2 regions of the Thalassolituus pacificus genome follow, and region 2 is predicted to be linked to the other one. Evidence: predicted binding sites of a transcription regulator. Region 2 holds the regulator's gene; the other holds the start of a gene.
The links. Region 2 encodes sigma-54, which starts transcription at its own class of promoters, with help from an activator protein. Its sites were predicted from a motif close to TGGCACNNNNNTTGCTNT; they were not measured.
Positions count from the first base shown of each region.

Region 1: the regulator sigma-54 is predicted to act here: its motif matches at 4,640-4,657, upstream of flgB (flagellar basal body rod protein FlgB).

Region 1 is NZ_JAOANI010000002.1:110,845-118,927, reverse strand. Features, by position in the region: tRNA gene NYR02_RS00590 (tRNA-Arg) at 176-251, opposite strand; gene NYR02_RS00585 (flagellar brake protein) at 298-1,038, opposite strand; gene flgN (flagellar protein FlgN) at 1,061-1,531, opposite strand; gene flgM (flagellar biosynthesis anti-sigma factor FlgM) at 1,546-1,872, opposite strand; gene flgA (flagellar basal body P-ring formation chaperone FlgA) at 1,936-2,646, opposite strand; gene NYR02_RS00565 (chemotaxis protein CheV) at 2,744-3,670, shown strand; gene NYR02_RS00560 (CheR family methyltransferase) at 3,688-4,524, shown strand; gene flgB (flagellar basal body rod protein FlgB) at 4,691-5,089, shown strand; gene flgC (flagellar basal body rod protein FlgC) at 5,092-5,538, shown strand; gene NYR02_RS00545 (flagellar hook assembly protein FlgD) at 5,549-6,340, shown strand; gene NYR02_RS00540 (flagellar hook-basal body complex protein) at 6,368-8,083, shown strand, end outside.
Region 2 is NZ_JAOANI010000028.1:45,242-53,324, forward strand. Features, by position in the region: gene mgtE (magnesium transporter) at 1-963, opposite strand, end outside; gene NYR02_RS14825 (HPr family phosphocarrier protein) at 1,072-1,341, opposite strand; gene rapZ (RNase adapter RapZ) at 1,347-2,219, opposite strand; gene ptsN (PTS IIA-like nitrogen regulatory protein PtsN) at 2,274-2,732, opposite strand; gene hpf (ribosome hibernation-promoting factor, HPF/YfiA family) at 2,736-3,038, opposite strand; gene NYR02_RS14845 (RNA polymerase factor sigma-54) at 3,070-4,569, opposite strand; gene lptB (LPS export ABC transporter ATP-binding protein) at 4,698-5,423, opposite strand; gene lptA (lipopolysaccharide transport periplasmic protein LptA) at 5,420-6,049, opposite strand; gene lptC (LPS export ABC transporter periplasmic protein LptC) at 6,036-6,599, opposite strand; gene NYR02_RS14865 (KpsF/GutQ family sugar-phosphate isomerase) at 6,599-7,573, opposite strand; gene NYR02_RS14870 (calcium/sodium antiporter) at 7,570-8,083, opposite strand, start outside.

The DNA of each region.
Region 1 (8,083 bases), on a different contig from region 2:
GGGGTTCCGGTTAGTTTAGCGAATTGCACAAGTGTGCGGATGAAAGCGAATCAGGCGGGAATTGTTGACACAAAATTTGACACGGAAGGCCTGAAAAACCTGATTTGACACGCTAATGACACATTCGGTTTTTGTTGGGGTCTTTCTGTAACCTATTGATTTATAAGAGGTTGTTTGGCCTCCCCACAGGGACTCGAACCCCGATCGTCCGCTTAGGAGGCGGATGCTCTATCCTGTTGAGCTATAGAGAGAGGCGGGCATTTTAACGGCTGACAGCAGCGCTGTCAGCCTTTGTTGTTAAACGTCGCCCAGAGATTCTTCTTCGAGATCTTTATGGTGGCGCTCTTCCCACTGGAATTCGGTGATCAGGCGGTCGAGATAACGCTGTGCGGTGGCGGATATCATGGAGAAGGCGAAGCCGCAGATGGTATTGCCTTCCTCATCATTAATGATGTGACGGGCTTCTAAACTGCAGTCCATGGTGTTTTCTTTATTAAAGCGGACTCTGGCGATGGGGAAGTCGCGCTGCTCTTCCAGGCGTTTTTTTACATTGGCACTGAAATGGGCTTTAAAACCACTGGAGGACAAATCAAGCAGTCGCCCCAGTAAATCGCCTTCGCCATCGTTCATTTTGATTTTCAGCAGAATGTTGTGCGCAGGAGGAACGGCAACGCGATACGCGGTGCGTCGTTGCAGATAAAGCACCTGCTCTGGAAATTCGGCGCGGTATTGCTCTTTTTGTGGCTGGTATTTCAACCGGCCGGTCATACGGAATTCAATCCGGACGCCTTGGCTGTCGCATTCTATATGGAAGCGCTTTCCTGCACGGATAAGGTCATTCCCTTGTTGCGGGATCACTTTATCCATAAAAAAGCTTCTGCTCTTAAAATCCGTTTGCGGAATAGCGGATGTGAATTCTTCGTCACTGCCATCAATTCGTACTTTAACGGGTGTCCCCATCAGTACGATTTTACGCAATGCTCCGTAAATATCTTCTGCTTCATCGAGCAGATATTCTTGATTGTTTTCCTCAGACATTGCCCTTGGTTCCCAGACATGATCAGACCTGAATGTACCCTTGTCCCTGCTTCAGGCTGCTTGCTTTCCCTTTATCGTTATATAAGTGTGGATCATTCTGCTGACCACGCAAGATTTTAAGTTTTTGCAGGGTGCGATGACGGGCATGAAGGACGATGTCCGATAATTGAATGGATAATGTCTGATTCTTTTTATATTGCTTTTCCAGTCCGAACCACAGGGGGCGAATACTTGCCGCTGCGGCAATGTCCGGATGCTTCAGGCATTGCGCTGATTGAGGCAGACCGGAGCTTTTCATCCATTGCAGGCGCTTGGTAGCCTGTTCTTGTAACTGGCGGAGGCAGAGTGTTTTTTCTTCTTGCAGGCTTTGCAGGCTTTGAATATCGCTGGCTGACAGAGCATCCCGTTCGCTCTCAAGAATCGTGTGGATTCCCGTGACCAGTTCCAGCTCGGTTTGCAGGAAAGCTGAAAATTGTGCGATGTCTGTGCTCATAGGAGTTCACTGCTTCAGTTGAGACGATCCTCAAAATCAAGCATTTTTCCTGCCAGCTTTTCATAGTCAATTTTGTATTCGCCTTTATCAATGGCGCTGCGGATGCGTTCAACGGTAGCATCGTCGACGTCCGGCATTTCACGGATTTCGGCTTCAACCTGCTGAATGCTTTTGCTGCTGGCGCTCAGTTTTACCTGATCGGTAAATCCTGCGCTTTCCTGCGCTTTGGCGGTAGGGGCCGGATCTTTGCTGGCCGGTTCGTTACGGGTGCGGGTATTGTTGTCCACTCCACCAGTTAACTTATTGATATTCATAGATAAATCTCCAAGCCAGTTAGGCATTTTACACTCCTGCATAGGTGTTATCGGCGGCTGTTATTGGAACTTTAGCAATTTTTTGAAATTTTATTCGACTTGTACTAAGCCGCGACCGGCTACCCGTCCGAAGACGATTTTCTGGGATTGCTCGTTGCGCACGCGGATACGCTCATCCAGACGGCCGTTTTCCAGCGCGGTACCGTTCATCTGTATCTGAATACCCGGCCGGTTAACCCGGATTTTAACGCGTTCGTTGCGGCTGATGATGATTGGCGGATCCAGCATATCCGGGCTGAGCACGGTGCCGGCACGCTGGCTGCGACGCGAAACCTGCTCATTTACATCCTCTTTGCGGATGTAGTAACCCTTCGTCAGTTCGCCAATGTCATGGCGAACCATGGATATATCGGCCGATGTTAATGGTTGATCAGCACTGACTGCCTGTCGGAGCACCGCCACCGGTTTATAGATATGGAGTTGCAACGCCAGATGTTGTTTCCAGTACGGCGCGCTGCAGCTGAGTTCAAGCCCGTTTCGTCCTGCCTGTAAGGGCTTAACCAAGGCAAGTTCAAAACCTGCGGCGCAGTCCGGCAGTTGGTAGTTTGCCTGTAAGCCGGGAAAAGAGATGGCGCTGTCGGCTTTATCACCGCTGATTTCCTGCCAGCGTTTGAGCAAGCGTTGTTCAACCTCTTTTTGCCAGTCGGAAGCCTGAGCCAGCGGCGCGCAAAGCAGCGCTATGCCGGCAAGGAAAATTGCAGCAAATATCCGACGATGGCGCAGGTTCTCTACTATGCTCATAAACACGTGATACTGAATGTCATTTATCTGGCGTTGAATCTAAGGGTTCAACAGGTACAGCAAAGGTCGTGCCGGATCGTTTTTTTGGGAGCTTGTTATGGCAGGTGTGTTAGACACAGTGAACCAGCGCACACAGCTGGTCGGTGAAAACCGGCTTGAGTTGTTGCTGTTTCGCGTCAATGGACGGCAGGTTTATGGCATCAACGTCTTTAAAGTTAAAGAGGTTTTGCAATGCCCGAAACTGACAATTCTACCGGGCAGTAACCCGGTGGTTCGTGGTGTGGCGCATATCCGCTCGGGCACGATTCCGATCATGGATATGAGCATGGCTACAGGTAACACGCCGTTGCAGGACCTGAAAACGGCTTTTGTGATCATCACCGAATACAACCTGAAGACCCAGGGGTTTCTGGTTGCCGGTGTCGAACGCATTATCAATATGAACTGGGGTGACATTCATCCACCACCAAAGGGGACAGGCCGGGAGCATTATCTGACCGCCGTTACCGAGGTTGATAAGCAGCTGGTGGAAATTATTGACGTTGAAAAAATTCTGGCTGAAGTGTCACCGGTTAATGAGCAGATCAGTGAAGGTGTGGTCACCGACGATGTTCAGCAAAGAGCACGTGCCCGAAAAGTACTGATTGTTGATGACTCCAAAATTGCCCGTAAACAGGTCAGTCGTTGTCTGGAAAACATTGGCGTTGAAGTTGTCGCTCTCAATGATGGCCGCCAGGCATGGGAGCATCTCTATGGTATTGCCGAAACCGGAGAAAATATCAGCGATCATTACATGATGATGATTTCTGATATCGAAATGCCGGAAATGGATGGTTATACCCTGACAACCAGAGTACGGGGAGACAGCCGGATGGCGGGTTTCTTTATCGTGCTCCATTCCTCGCTCAGTGGTGTCTTTAATAAGGCGATGGTGGAGAAGGTGGGGGCCAATGATTTTATTGCCAAGTTTGATCCGGACATTCTGGCAGAACGGGTAGTACGACAAGTGAATGCAGCGGGTTAGGCCATGTGGATGAAATTATGACCAAAGAAATGTCAGTGGATGAATATAACCGCTTCCGGCAGATGCTGGAAAAAAGCAGCGGCATCATGCTCGGAGAGGGCAAAGAATATCTGGTTACCAGCCGTCTGCGACGCATGATGGAACGTGAGTCGGTGGCCAGTATTTCAGACCTGTTGGTCGCTATGGAGCGCAACCGCAGCCTGCAGGAAAGTGTGATTGATGCGATGACGACCAATGAAACTCTGTGGTTTCGTGATGAGCATCCATACCGCATTTTCCGCGAAAAACTGCTGCCGGAGTTTGCGTCGCAGCGGCGTCCGTTAAAAATCTGGTCAGCGGCGTGTTCTACCGGGCAGGAACCTTATTCTCTCAGTATTGAGATGGAAGAGTTCAGAAAGAAACATCCTGGTCAGCTGATGGCGGGTGAGCGTATTACCGCAACGGATATCTCTCCCAGCTCTCTGGCGTCGGCCAAAGAAGGCGTGTATCAGCAACTGGCTATCCGCCGTGGTATGAATGATCAGCATCTGAAAGTGTACTTTGATGAGGTTGATTCTGACCGCTGGCGTATTAATGCCCAGGTGCGCAGCCGGGTCGATTTCCGTGCACAGAACCTGCAGCAGAGCTTTTCGTTATTGGGGAAATTCGACATTATTTTCTGCCGCAATGTGTTGATCTATTTTTCCGCCGATCTGAAGCACGATATCCTGAGACGCATGCATGGCAGTCTGAATCCGGGAGGCTATCTGATGCTGGGCGCTTCAGAAGCGATGAATAACCTCGGTGATTACTTCGAAATGGTGCAGTGCCATCCGGGTATTGTTTACCGGGCGAAGAAGATCGGAGGGGCATAACCTGCTTGCCGCCGGTCGGTAAAGGTTTGCCGTTGCCGTCGGATTGCCGCTCTGTTGCCGCCTTTAAAGGCGGCTTTTTCTTTTTAAATCCTTGAAAAACAACAAAAAAAATATTTGGCACAAGGGTTGCTATCTTCCAGTCATAGTCACGTAAGAGAATCGGATTATGGCCTCTATCAATTTCACTAATGCCCTCGGCGTTCACCCTTCTGCACTCCAGCTGCGTGCTGCGCGGGCAGAGATATTGGCGAATAATCTGGCCAACTCCGATACTCCGGGATTCAAAGCCCGTGACATCAACTTTCAGGCCGTTCTCGCCGGAGAAGTCAATTCCCGTAACAGCGTCGCCATGGAGCGTACCCACAGTGGCCACCTCAGTGGCCATAGCCAGCGCGACGATGAGCTGCTGTACCGTAATCCCATTCAGCCGTCGATTGATGGCAATACCGTCGATTCGCAGATGGAGCAGGCTCTGTATGGCCGCAACAGCATGAATTACAACGCCAGCTTTGAGTTTCTGAGTGGCAAATTCAAGGGCATGAAAGGCGCGATCCGGGGAGAATAAGTATGTCGTTATCGAATGTATTTGATATTGCCGGTTCCGGCATGAACGCCCAGTCGATCCGGATCAACACTACCGCCAGTAACATTGCCAATGCGGAAAGTGCTTCCAGCTCAGTGGATGAAACCTATCGTGCGCGCAAACCCTGGTTTGCGGTAATGCATAAAAGCTTTATGGAAGTGAATGCCAATAATGAATTTCAGAGCATTGAAGACGGTACCGGCGCCGGTGTGCAGGTGATGGGGATTGTCGAAAAAGATGCGCCGCTGCAACAACGCTTTCAGCCGGATCATCCGATGGCGAATGAAGATGGTTATGTGTATTACCCGAATGTGAACATCGTAGAGGAGATGACCGACATGATGTCCTCATCCCGCAGTTATCAGATGAATGTTGAGGTGCTTAAAACGGCCAAACAGATGCTGCAACGTACATTGAGTCTGGGTCAGTAAGGAGCAGGTTATGGCAATTAATGAAGTTGGTAACAACACTGCTGCGCTGGATCAGTACCGCCAACCCAGTAACAGCACTGAGCCAAAAGATAATGAGTTAGGGCGTGATGCGTTTCTGGAATTGATGGTGGCGCAGCTGAATAACCAGAACCCTCTGGAACCGACCGATAACCAGGCGTTTGTGGCACAGCTGGCGCAGTTTTCCACCGTGGAAGGTATCGACAAACTCAATACCACCAGTGAAAACATGATGTCGCGCTTTAACTCGGCATCGGCGCTGCAGGCCTCCAGCCTGGTGGGTCAATCGGTGATTGTCGAAGGTAATGAAACCGGTCTGCTGCTGAGTGGCGGTGTGGTCAGTGGTTACACCGAAGTGCCGGACAGCGCCAGTAATCTGCAGCTGAGTATTGAAGATGAGAACGGCGTATTGCTGGAACAGATTCCTCTGGGTAACCGTACGTCAGGTTCCATGTCGGTACGCTGGGATGGTCTGAATATGATGGTGGATGGCGAAATTATCGACATCGATGTGAATAAGCTTAACCGCCAGGAATATTACAAAGACGAAGACGGTGAGCTGGTGCTTGATGCTAACGGCGACAAAATTCCTGTGCCTTATCCGGCCGGCGAGTACGTGTTTAAAGTCACCGGCACGATGGGTGGCAAGTCAGAAGAGTTAGGAATGCAGATGAGCTCGCGGGTCGACAGCGTCACCATGAGCGGCAGTGGAACGGTCACTCTGAATCTGGCGGGTGGCCGCAGTGCCTCGCTGGATCAGATTAAACAGATTCTGGATGAGTAGTTCGGAACGGGCAACGGAGACTAGATTATGGCTTTTAATATTGGTTTAAGTGGTATTCGGGCTGCCTCGACCGACCTTGAGGTAACCGGTAATAACATTGCCAACGCCAGTACCACCGGCTTTAAGCAATCGCGTGCGGAATTTTCCGACGTGTACACCACCACGCTGCTGGGAACCGGTGTTAAACCGGTCGGTAGCGGTGTGATGGTGGATAACGTTCGCCAGCAGTTCAGCCAGGGCAATATCAGTGGCACTGAAAACGCACTGGATATGGCGATTGATGGCAATGGTTTCTTTGTACTGGAAGATCGCGGCAGTGTGTCGTACACCCGTGCCGGGATTTTCTCCCTCGATAAAGAAGGGTATGTGGTCGCCAATAATGGCTCGCGCCTGCAGGGCTATGCAGCCAATGAAAACGGTGTGGTAAACGGCGTTTTAGGTGATATCCGCATTCAGATTGCCAACCAGCCACCACGTCTGACCAATCTGGCGACCGCCATCCTCAACCTCAATGCCAGCGAATCGGTTTTGCAGGAACAGGGCTTGCAGTTGGTTTCTAATGGTCTGGCAATTGGAGCGGCGGATTCCGGTATCAGTGAATCCACCCGTACGATTCTGGATGCCTCCGGTCAGCCGACAACCGGTGGTACACCGGCGCTGGTGGCCTTTGATGGTGTTGGCGGTGGTGGTAATACCGTGGCCAACGTCGCAACCGCCGGTACCGCCGGTGGCGAAACCTTTGATGTTGATCTGGGCGATGGCAATGGTCTGCAGACTATTACATTGCAGGCGATTCCGGCGGCATCGACACAGGCCGAAGCACTGACTCTGATTCAGCAATCCGTTGATGCGGTATTGGGCTCTCAGCAATTAACGGCATCGGTGGATGGCAGCGGCAACCTGGTGTTCCAGCGTGCGGGCTACCGCGCAACCGATGGTTCCAGTTTCGCCTTTACCAACTCGGCTACCATGGCAGCCTTTGGTGCGGCGGGTGCGGTCACCGCAGGTACCCAGGGCTCATTGCTCTTCGTTGGTTCTGGCGCATTGACCGCCGATTTCCGCAGTATTCCCGGAACGTCTACGACGACCCGTACGACCGCCACGCCCTCGTTGAACATTGTTTCTTCAGACCCAGGGCAGTATGCCCAGCTGACTGCCAGCAACCTCTATGGTGCGCTGGATATCAGCGCCGGGGGCGGTAATGTGCTGGCCTTCACGATTGCTACCGAGACCGGTGCCACCTATCCAATCAACCTCAGTCAGGCGGCCTGGCAGGGCGCCGCTCCGGGTTCAGGTTACGCAACATTAAGCATTGCGGATGCTGTCGCGCAGATTAATACGCAGATCACTGCGACAGCGGGGGCGGGTAACGAAGAAGTGCTGGCCGTTAATAATGCCGGTCGCATCGAATTCCAGGTGCAGGCACCGGCGACTCAGGGCGATTATCTGCAGATAGCGAATAATGCCGTGTCTTCCGTGGGACTGAGTCTGGACAGCATCGGTTTTCTGACAGGCAACCGCTTCGACAATGGCGTTGAGCCGGTGCAGGCCAACAATGTATTTCAGCTGGAAGTGACCAGTACTACCGGCAATGGCGGTGGCCCGTTCAATATCACCATTCCACCGGCTAATTACGCATCGCTTGATGATCTGGCGGTGGCCATTCAGCAGCAAATTGATGTGTATATCGGTGCTGCCGGTATCGCCGGTAAGGTATCGGTCGATGCGGTGGGCGGTCAGCTG
Region 2 (8,083 bases):
TAAGACCGCCAGCGCAACCACCTGCTCGATGGTTTTATCAAACAGGCCGATAACCGCCGAAGCGGCCAGTGCGGTGAGCAGGTTAATGCCCAGCCAGACCGCCCGGCGGCGGCTGGTTTTCAGCGTCGGGGCGAAGGTATCTTCTTCGTCATCCAGACCGGCCATGCTCATCAGCGAGTGGTCCGCGGTTTCGCGGATAACGTCTACCACGTCATCGATGGTGATACGGCCAAGCAGCATACCGGCGGCATCAACCACCGGCGCCGATACCAGATCGTGGCGTTCGAACAGTTTGGCAACTTCGCTTTCGTGCTGGGTTGCCTGAATGACGCGCGCGTCGGTGCTCATGACTTCACGCACGGTTTGCTGCGGATCGCTGACCAGCAGTTTGCTGATGGCCAGCGTACCGATAAATTCGTTCTGACGGTTAACCACCAACAGGTTATCGGTCATGGCTGGCAGGGATTTGTGGCGGCGCAGGTAGCGCAGCACCACTTCAAGGGTGATGTCCGGACGGATGGTCACGGTATCGGTGTTCATCAGACCACCGGCACTGTCCTCCGGATAGCCCAGAACCGCCTCGAGGCGGGCCCTGTCCTGGTGGTCCATCGACTCCAGAACTTCCTGAGTAACGCGTTCCGGCAGCTGTTGCAGCATGTCGGCCACGTCATCGGTGTCGAGGTCAGCGGTCAGATCGACAACTTCTTCGGCACTCATGTCACTCAGAAAGTGGCTTTGCAGCTCCTCACTGAGGTTCTGCATGACCTCGCCTTCGAGTTCCTTGTCGACCAGTTCCCACAGCAGTTTACGGGCTTTAGGCGGAGAGGATTCGATCAGGTGGGCGATATCAACCGGAGCCAGGCCTGAATTCAGGATGCGACGCACCTGCGCCAGCGCACCACTTTCCAGCGCGGCGGTCAGGCTGTGTAACTTGGCTTTAGCCTTTTCGGTCTGCTGTGCCATGCGTCGCTCGGTTCAGGGGATGGTTGAATGCTCAGATTCTAGCCTGATTAGGCCTCTGATACCACGAAACTACTCGCAGAATTGCGCGTAGAAGATTGTTTTACGGCGTTATTCTTCTTCGTCAAAACGACGGTTAATCAGATCCGTCAATGCCGCCAGCGCATGTTCGGCATCCTGACCTTCGGCGTGGATGTGGATGTTGGTGCCCTTGCTGGCGGCCAGCATCATAACCGCCATAATGCTCTTGCCATCGACCATGCGGTCAGGATAGCCGACTTTAACCTGGCAAGAGTAGGCCGTGGCCGTTGACACCAGCTTGGCGGCAGCGCGGGCGTGCAGGCCAAGCTTATTAATGATGGTGATTTCTATGCTGGTCATCCGTATCAATCCTGATGAGAGTCGGCGCTGCCCAATTCGCGGTGGCGAACCTGAACATTGCTGTAATGATGACAAAATTCTGCCTTAAGTTGCTCGGACAGGTAAACGGAACGGTGCTGGCCGCCGGTACAGCCGATGGCAATGGTCATATAGCTGCGGTTGGCATCGACAAACGCAGGTAGCCAGCGCTGAATAAAGCCGCTGATATCCTGCTGCATGTGCTGCACCTGAGGCTCGTTACCGAGAAAGTCGATGATCTGCTGATCGCGTCCGGTGAATCCCCGCAGGGCCGGGTCCCAGTAGGGGTTGGGCAGGTTGCGCACGTCGAAGACGTAATCGGCGTCGATCGGAATGCCGTGTTTAAAACCGAAGGATTCAAACAGGATGGCGATATCGTTGCTGGTTTTATCTGCGACCCGGAGTTTGATCAGGCTGCGCAGTTCATGCACCGACATGTTGGTGGTATCCAGGGTCAGGTCGGCCAGGTTGGCAATGGGTTCCAGCAGCAGGCGCTCTTTATCGATGGCTTCGGCCAGGGAAACGCTTTTACTGGTTAGTGGGTGCTTACGCCGGGTGGAGCTGAAGCGCTGCAACAGCACTTCTTCGCTGGCGTCGAGATACACCACGTCGAGCTGATATTCTGCACTGGGTAACTGATGCAGAACGTCATGGATGTTATCGAATGCGTGGGGCAGGTTGCGGGCGTCAACGCTGACCGCAACCTTGGCCAGCTTTTCTTCGATTTCGGTCTGACGGGCCAGTGCCGGCAGCAATGCAACCGGCAGGTTATCGATGCAATAGAAGCCAAGGTCTTCCAGCACGTGCAAGGCACTGGATTTACCAGAGCCTGAGCGGCCGCTGATGACGACTAAACGCATGCCTTGCTCCTCTGTTGTTGCGTTTGCCTGAGCTTGATCAGACCCGCCTTATGTTCAGTATTCGCTTAATGCCCGCTGATAAAATTGCTGTGCATCCGGCGCTTTACGCAGGGCTTCGCGGTAGGCTGGCTCGCTGAAATTCCGCGCCAGCATCGCTAATACCTGCAGATGTTGTTCGGTGGCTTCTTCCGGTACCAGCAGGGCGAAGACCAGATCGACCGGCTGGCGGTCGATGGCATCGTAATCCACAGGTTCCATCAGTCGCAGCAGTACGCCCATCGCCTGGTCACATTGTTTCAGGCGGCAGTGGGGAATGGCGATGCCTTCGCCAATCCCGGTACTGCCCAGGCGTTCACGGCTGAGTAATCGCTCGTAAATATCGTCGGCGGAACTATCGCTGAGTTGCTCAGCGATAAAACCTGCCAGGTACTCCAGCAACTTCTTTTTACTGGAAACCGGGGCATCAATCAGAGTGCGTTCCGGTGTGAGGATATCCTCGATGCGAATGTCCATTAATCAGCCTTGTCCGTGTTGCCGCGCCACCAGTTTTTCTTTGTGTTTCAGTACCTGACGGTCGAGTTTGTCGGTCATCTGATCAATAGCGGCGTACATATCGTCGTTTTCGGCGCTGGCATGCAGATCGGCACCACTGACGTGGATGGTGGCTTCGGCAATCATGCGCTCTTTGATCACGGTCAGGGTGACCTGGCCGTTGGTAATGTTGTCAAAGTGGCGTCCCAGCTTGGACATTTTTTCGTCTACGTAAGTTTGCAGAGATTCGGTAACGTCAACGTGGTGACCGCTGATATTAATCTTCATGTCCAACTCCTTGTTGCTGGCTTGTTGTTTTTCAAATCAATTGTTTACGTTCATTCGATGGCGGAATCATCATGGCTTCACGGTATTTGGCCACCGTACGCCGCGCCACCTGAATGCCTTTATCCCCCAGTACCGCCGCGATTTTGTTGTCGCTCAGCGGTTTGCGGGTGTTTTCTTCGGCAATCAGTTTTTTAATCATGGCACGGATTGCGGTGGAGGAACATTCGCCGCCGCCATCGGTGCTGACATGGCTGGAGAAAAAGTACTTCAGTTCGAAGATTCCGCGTGGTGTATGCATGTATTTCTGCGTCGTCACACGGGAAATAGTGGATTCGTGCATGCCAACGGCTTCGGCAATATCATGCAGAACCAGTGGCTTCATGGCCTCTTCGCCCTGTTCGAAAAACTCAATCTGATATTCAACGATTTTGGTGGCCACTTTCAGCAGGGTTTCATTACGGCTTTGCAGGCTTTTGATAAACCAGCGGGCTTCCTGCAGGTGATCACGCAAGAAGGCGTTGTCGGTGCTGTTATCAGAACGGCGCACCAGTGAGGCGTAATCGGCATTAACGCGCAGTTTTGGCGCAATATCGGGGTTCAGCTCAACCCGCCATTCGTCGCGGATATTGCGCACCAGAACATCCGGTACCACGTATTCGGCCTGTTCGGCGCTGATGCCGGAGCCCGGCTTAGGGTTCAGTTCTTTGATCAGACGCAGGACGGCTTTGAGGTCATCTTCACGCAACTTGGTTTTGCGCATCAGCGTTGGGTAATCTTTGCTGCCGAGCAGCTCGATATAATCGCGGATCACCATTTTGGCTTCGCTCAGCCACGGGGTTTCGGCTGGCAGCTGCTGTAATTGCAGCATCAGGCATTCACGCAGGTCGCGGGCAAAAGCACCGGCCGGATCAAATTGTTGCAGACGATGCAGTACGGCCATCACTTCGTCTTCTTCGACGTCCAGTGCGGGGTCCATGCTTTCCAGAATGTCTTCGACAGTGGTGTGCAGGTAGCCGTCGTCATCGACGCCGTCGATCAGCATCAGGGCGATTTCACGGTCGGTGTCGGACATGGGGGTCAGGTTCAGTTGCCACAGCAGATGATCCTGCAGATCTTCGGTGCTGGCGTGACGCGAGTCGTAATCGAAATCGTCGTCGATGGCGTTACTGCTGCTGCCGGAGGCAACGCTGGCGGTGGTCTGGTAGGTATCTTCCCACTGACTGTCGACGGGCAGGTCGTCAGGTAATTGCTCTTGCGACCACTGTTCGTCCAGCTCCGGCGTGTCGTTGTGGCTGTCATCCTGACTGCTGACTTCGTTGCTGGTGGTGGTGTCGTGATCGCTGTTGCGTGACAGGTCGGGCAGATCATCGTGCTCGTGCTCTTCCACTTCGAGCATCGGGTTGGAATCGAGGGCTTCCTGAATCTCCTGCTGCAGATCAAGGGTGGACAGCTGAAGCAGGCGGATGGCTTGTTGCAACTGAGGGGTCATGGTCAGGTGCTGACCCATCTTTAACTGAAGAGACGCTTTCATAAAAGTTCAGTAATCACTCAGTATCGGCATAGTCTGTGCATTATACGCCAAGCGGTAAACCTTGGAATCTTTTGTGCATATTCCTTTGCGCTGAATCATCAGCAGCGTCCTGGCTGCCAGGGTCGCCATCACAGGCGGAAATCCTCGCCCAGATACACTTTACGTACCTGCTCGCTGGCGAGTACCTGCTCGGGGGTGCCTTCGGCAATAATGTGGCCGCCTCCGACAATATAGGCTTTCTCACAGATAGCCAGAGTTTCACGTACGTTGTGGTCGGTAATCAGTACGCCAATTCCCCGCGCTTTAAGCTGGCGGATGATGTCCATGATGTCAGCTACAGAAATTGGGTCAACCCCGGCGAAGGGCTCATCGAGCAGAATAAACGACGGCTCTGCGGCCAGTGCGCGGGCAATCTCTACGCGGCGGCGCTCACCACCAGACAGCGACATGCCCAGGCTGCTGCGGATGTGCTGAATATGAAACTCATTGAGCAGATCTTCCAGCTTTTCCAGACGCTGCGCGCGGTTGAGGTCTTTGCGCGTTTCCAGAATGGCGAGGATATTATCGGCGACACTCAATTTGCGGAAAATGGAGGCTTCCTGCGGCAGGTAGCCAATGCCCTTTTGCGCCCGGCCGTGCATCGGCAGATGGCTGATATCTTCGTCATCGATTTTGATACGGCCTTTGTCGGCCTGCACCAGATTCACAATCATATAAAAACAGGTGGTTTTACCGGCACCGTTAGGGCCGAGTAAACCGACAATCTGGCCGCTGTGCACCGACATAGAGACATCTTTAACGACTTCCCGGCCGTTATAGCTTTTTGCCAGGTTTTCGGCTTTCAGCGTTTTCATGGCTGTTCCTGCGCAGGAGTATCGTTAAATGTACTGTTGTCAGTGCCGTTATTGGCCGCGTTGCCGGTGGCCGGTGGCTGTGACTCTTGGGCAGGAGCCTGCGGCTGGATAACCACTTTGATGCGTTGCTTCTCGCCGTCGCCAGCAGGCTGACCGGTGGTATTCGTACCGCCACTGGCCGTGACCGTTTCTTTGGTCATGTCGTAGAGAATGTTCTCGCCGCTGAATTGGTTGCCATCCTGTTGCAGCTGGGCGTTACCCTGAACTTTGATTTCACGCTGCTGGGCAAAGTAATGAATGCGCGTGCCATGGGCTTTGGTCAGCGGTTTGCCGGCATTAACCTGTTGCTGATAGCGCGCCGGATTGTCTGTGCTGCCTTCGGCAACGGCTTCTTCCAGCGTGTCGTTGGTGCGGATAATCAGTAAGCGGTCTGATTCAATGCGCAGCGTGCCCTGAGTCAGAACAACATTGCCTTCGTAGATCACCACGCCCGCTTTGCGGTCAAGTTCGGCGCGTTCAGAAAGAATGGTCATCTCCTGTTGCCAGTCGTCGGGCAGGGCCTGCGCGACGGGCACACTGCACAGGAGAAACAAGCTGGCCAGAAGGCGGTGATTATTGCGGAACATAGCGGGTATCCACCTGTGATTTGAATTCCATGCGCTGGCGCGCGATATCCAGTGTCATACCGGTTGCGTTAATACGGGTTTGGGGGCTGGTAATGATTACCGGCTGGTCGGTTTCGGCCAGCTGCTGGCGGCTGTGATAGGTCAGTGTGCTGGTCTCAACCAGTATGTCGTCGCTGGGTTGGGTGGGGTTCAGCGGACGGATTTCTACCTGACCAACAAGACGCAGCGATTGTTCGTCATCCAGCATCGTTCCTTCGAGGGCATTCACCTGCCAGGTCTGGCCTTCATCATCGGCGGACATCAGCAGTGGCTCGGCAAATAAGGTACTTTTGGTTTGCGGATAATGCGTTGAGCGGGCGGCAACAAAGGTTTGTTGCAGCTTGCCACTGTTGTCGTACTGGCGGTTATACAGACCTTCACCATAGTAATCCGGCTCATGGTTCTGTTGTTCGCTCAGGGCAGGAGCCTGTTCCTGGGTGTAGCGATCGACTGCCAGCAGGGCCAGACCAAAAAACAGGGTCAGCAGCAGCAGCAGATAGCGCTTGCGCATCAGATAACGCCTGCGCGTAACAGATCATGCATATTGATTACGCCAACGGTTTGGTCGCCATCTTTAACCACCAGGGCGTTGATTTTGTTGTCTTCCATCAGCTTCAGCGCTTCGGCCGCAAGGGTGCCCGGCGTGGTGGTTTTACCGCCGACGGTCATAACATCGGCCATGGTGGCGGTGTGGATGTCGACACCGTTATCAATCGCGCGGCGTAAATCGCCATCGGTGAAAATACCGCTCAGCTTGCCGTTGTCCTGCACTGTGGTCATGCCCAGGCCTTTGGACGTTACCACCAACAGTGCTTCTGACAGCGTTGCCGCAGACGTTACTACCGGAATCTGGCTGCCACCGTGCATGATGTCTTCTACTTTAAGCAGCAGACGACGGCCAAGTGAGCCGCCCGGATGGGAGAAAGCGAAATCTTCGGCGGTAAAGCCACGGGCTTCCAGCAGCGCAACGGCCAGTGCATCCCCCATGACCAGAGCACAGGTGGTGGAGGAGGTTGGTGCCAGGTTCAGCGGACAGGCTTCCTGATTCACTCCGGTATTCAGGTGCGCATTTGCGGCACGGCCGAGGGTGGATTCCGGATTGCCGGTCATGCTGATCAGCGCGGTGCCGAGGCGTTTCAGCAGTGGCAGCAGGCTGGTTACTTCGCCGGTTTCGCCGGAATTAGACAGGGCAATCACAACATCAGAAGGCTGAATCATGCCCATATCGCCGTGGCTGGCTTCACCCGGGTGTACAAAAAAAGCCGGGGTGCCGGTGCTGGCCAGTGTCGCCGCCATCTTGTTGCCAATATGACCGGACTTGCCCATGCCGGTGACTACAACGCGCCCTTTGCAGTTCAGAATTAACTGGCAGGCGGTGGCAAAATCATCGGTCAGGCGACCTTCCAGCTGAGCAATGGCCTCCTGCTCCAGTTTAATGGTGCGGCGGGCAGATTGCAGAAAATCAAAATTCATATCAGTGGTCATGAGTTAGCCATAAAAAACAGAGATGCCAGATAGCCAGCGTAGCTGGTGGTCAGGAACAGACCGGCGAAACGTCCAAGATAGCCCTTACGATAACTGATTAAAAACAGAACCAACAGGGCGAGGGTCAGCGCCATCATAACCGCGTAGTCGCGGTACAGCGCCAGTGGATCAACCACGGTCACAGCCAGTAAACCAGGAATCGGCATAACGGTGAGCAGGTTGAAAATGTTGGAGCCAATAACGTTGCCGATGGCAATGTCGTGGTGGCCTTTGAGTGCACTGGCAACCGAGGCCGCCAATTCGGGCAAGCTGGTGCCGATGGCAACGATGGTCAGGCCGATGATTAAATCGCTGACACCATAAGCGCGGGCAATTTCGGTTGCACCCCAGACCAGTAGCTTGGAGCTGAACATCAGTGCGACCAGTCCGGCTACCAGCCAGAACAGTGCGATGCGCATGGGGGTGTTTTCGATTTCGGCGGCTTCGTCTTCATCAACAATGGCTTCACCG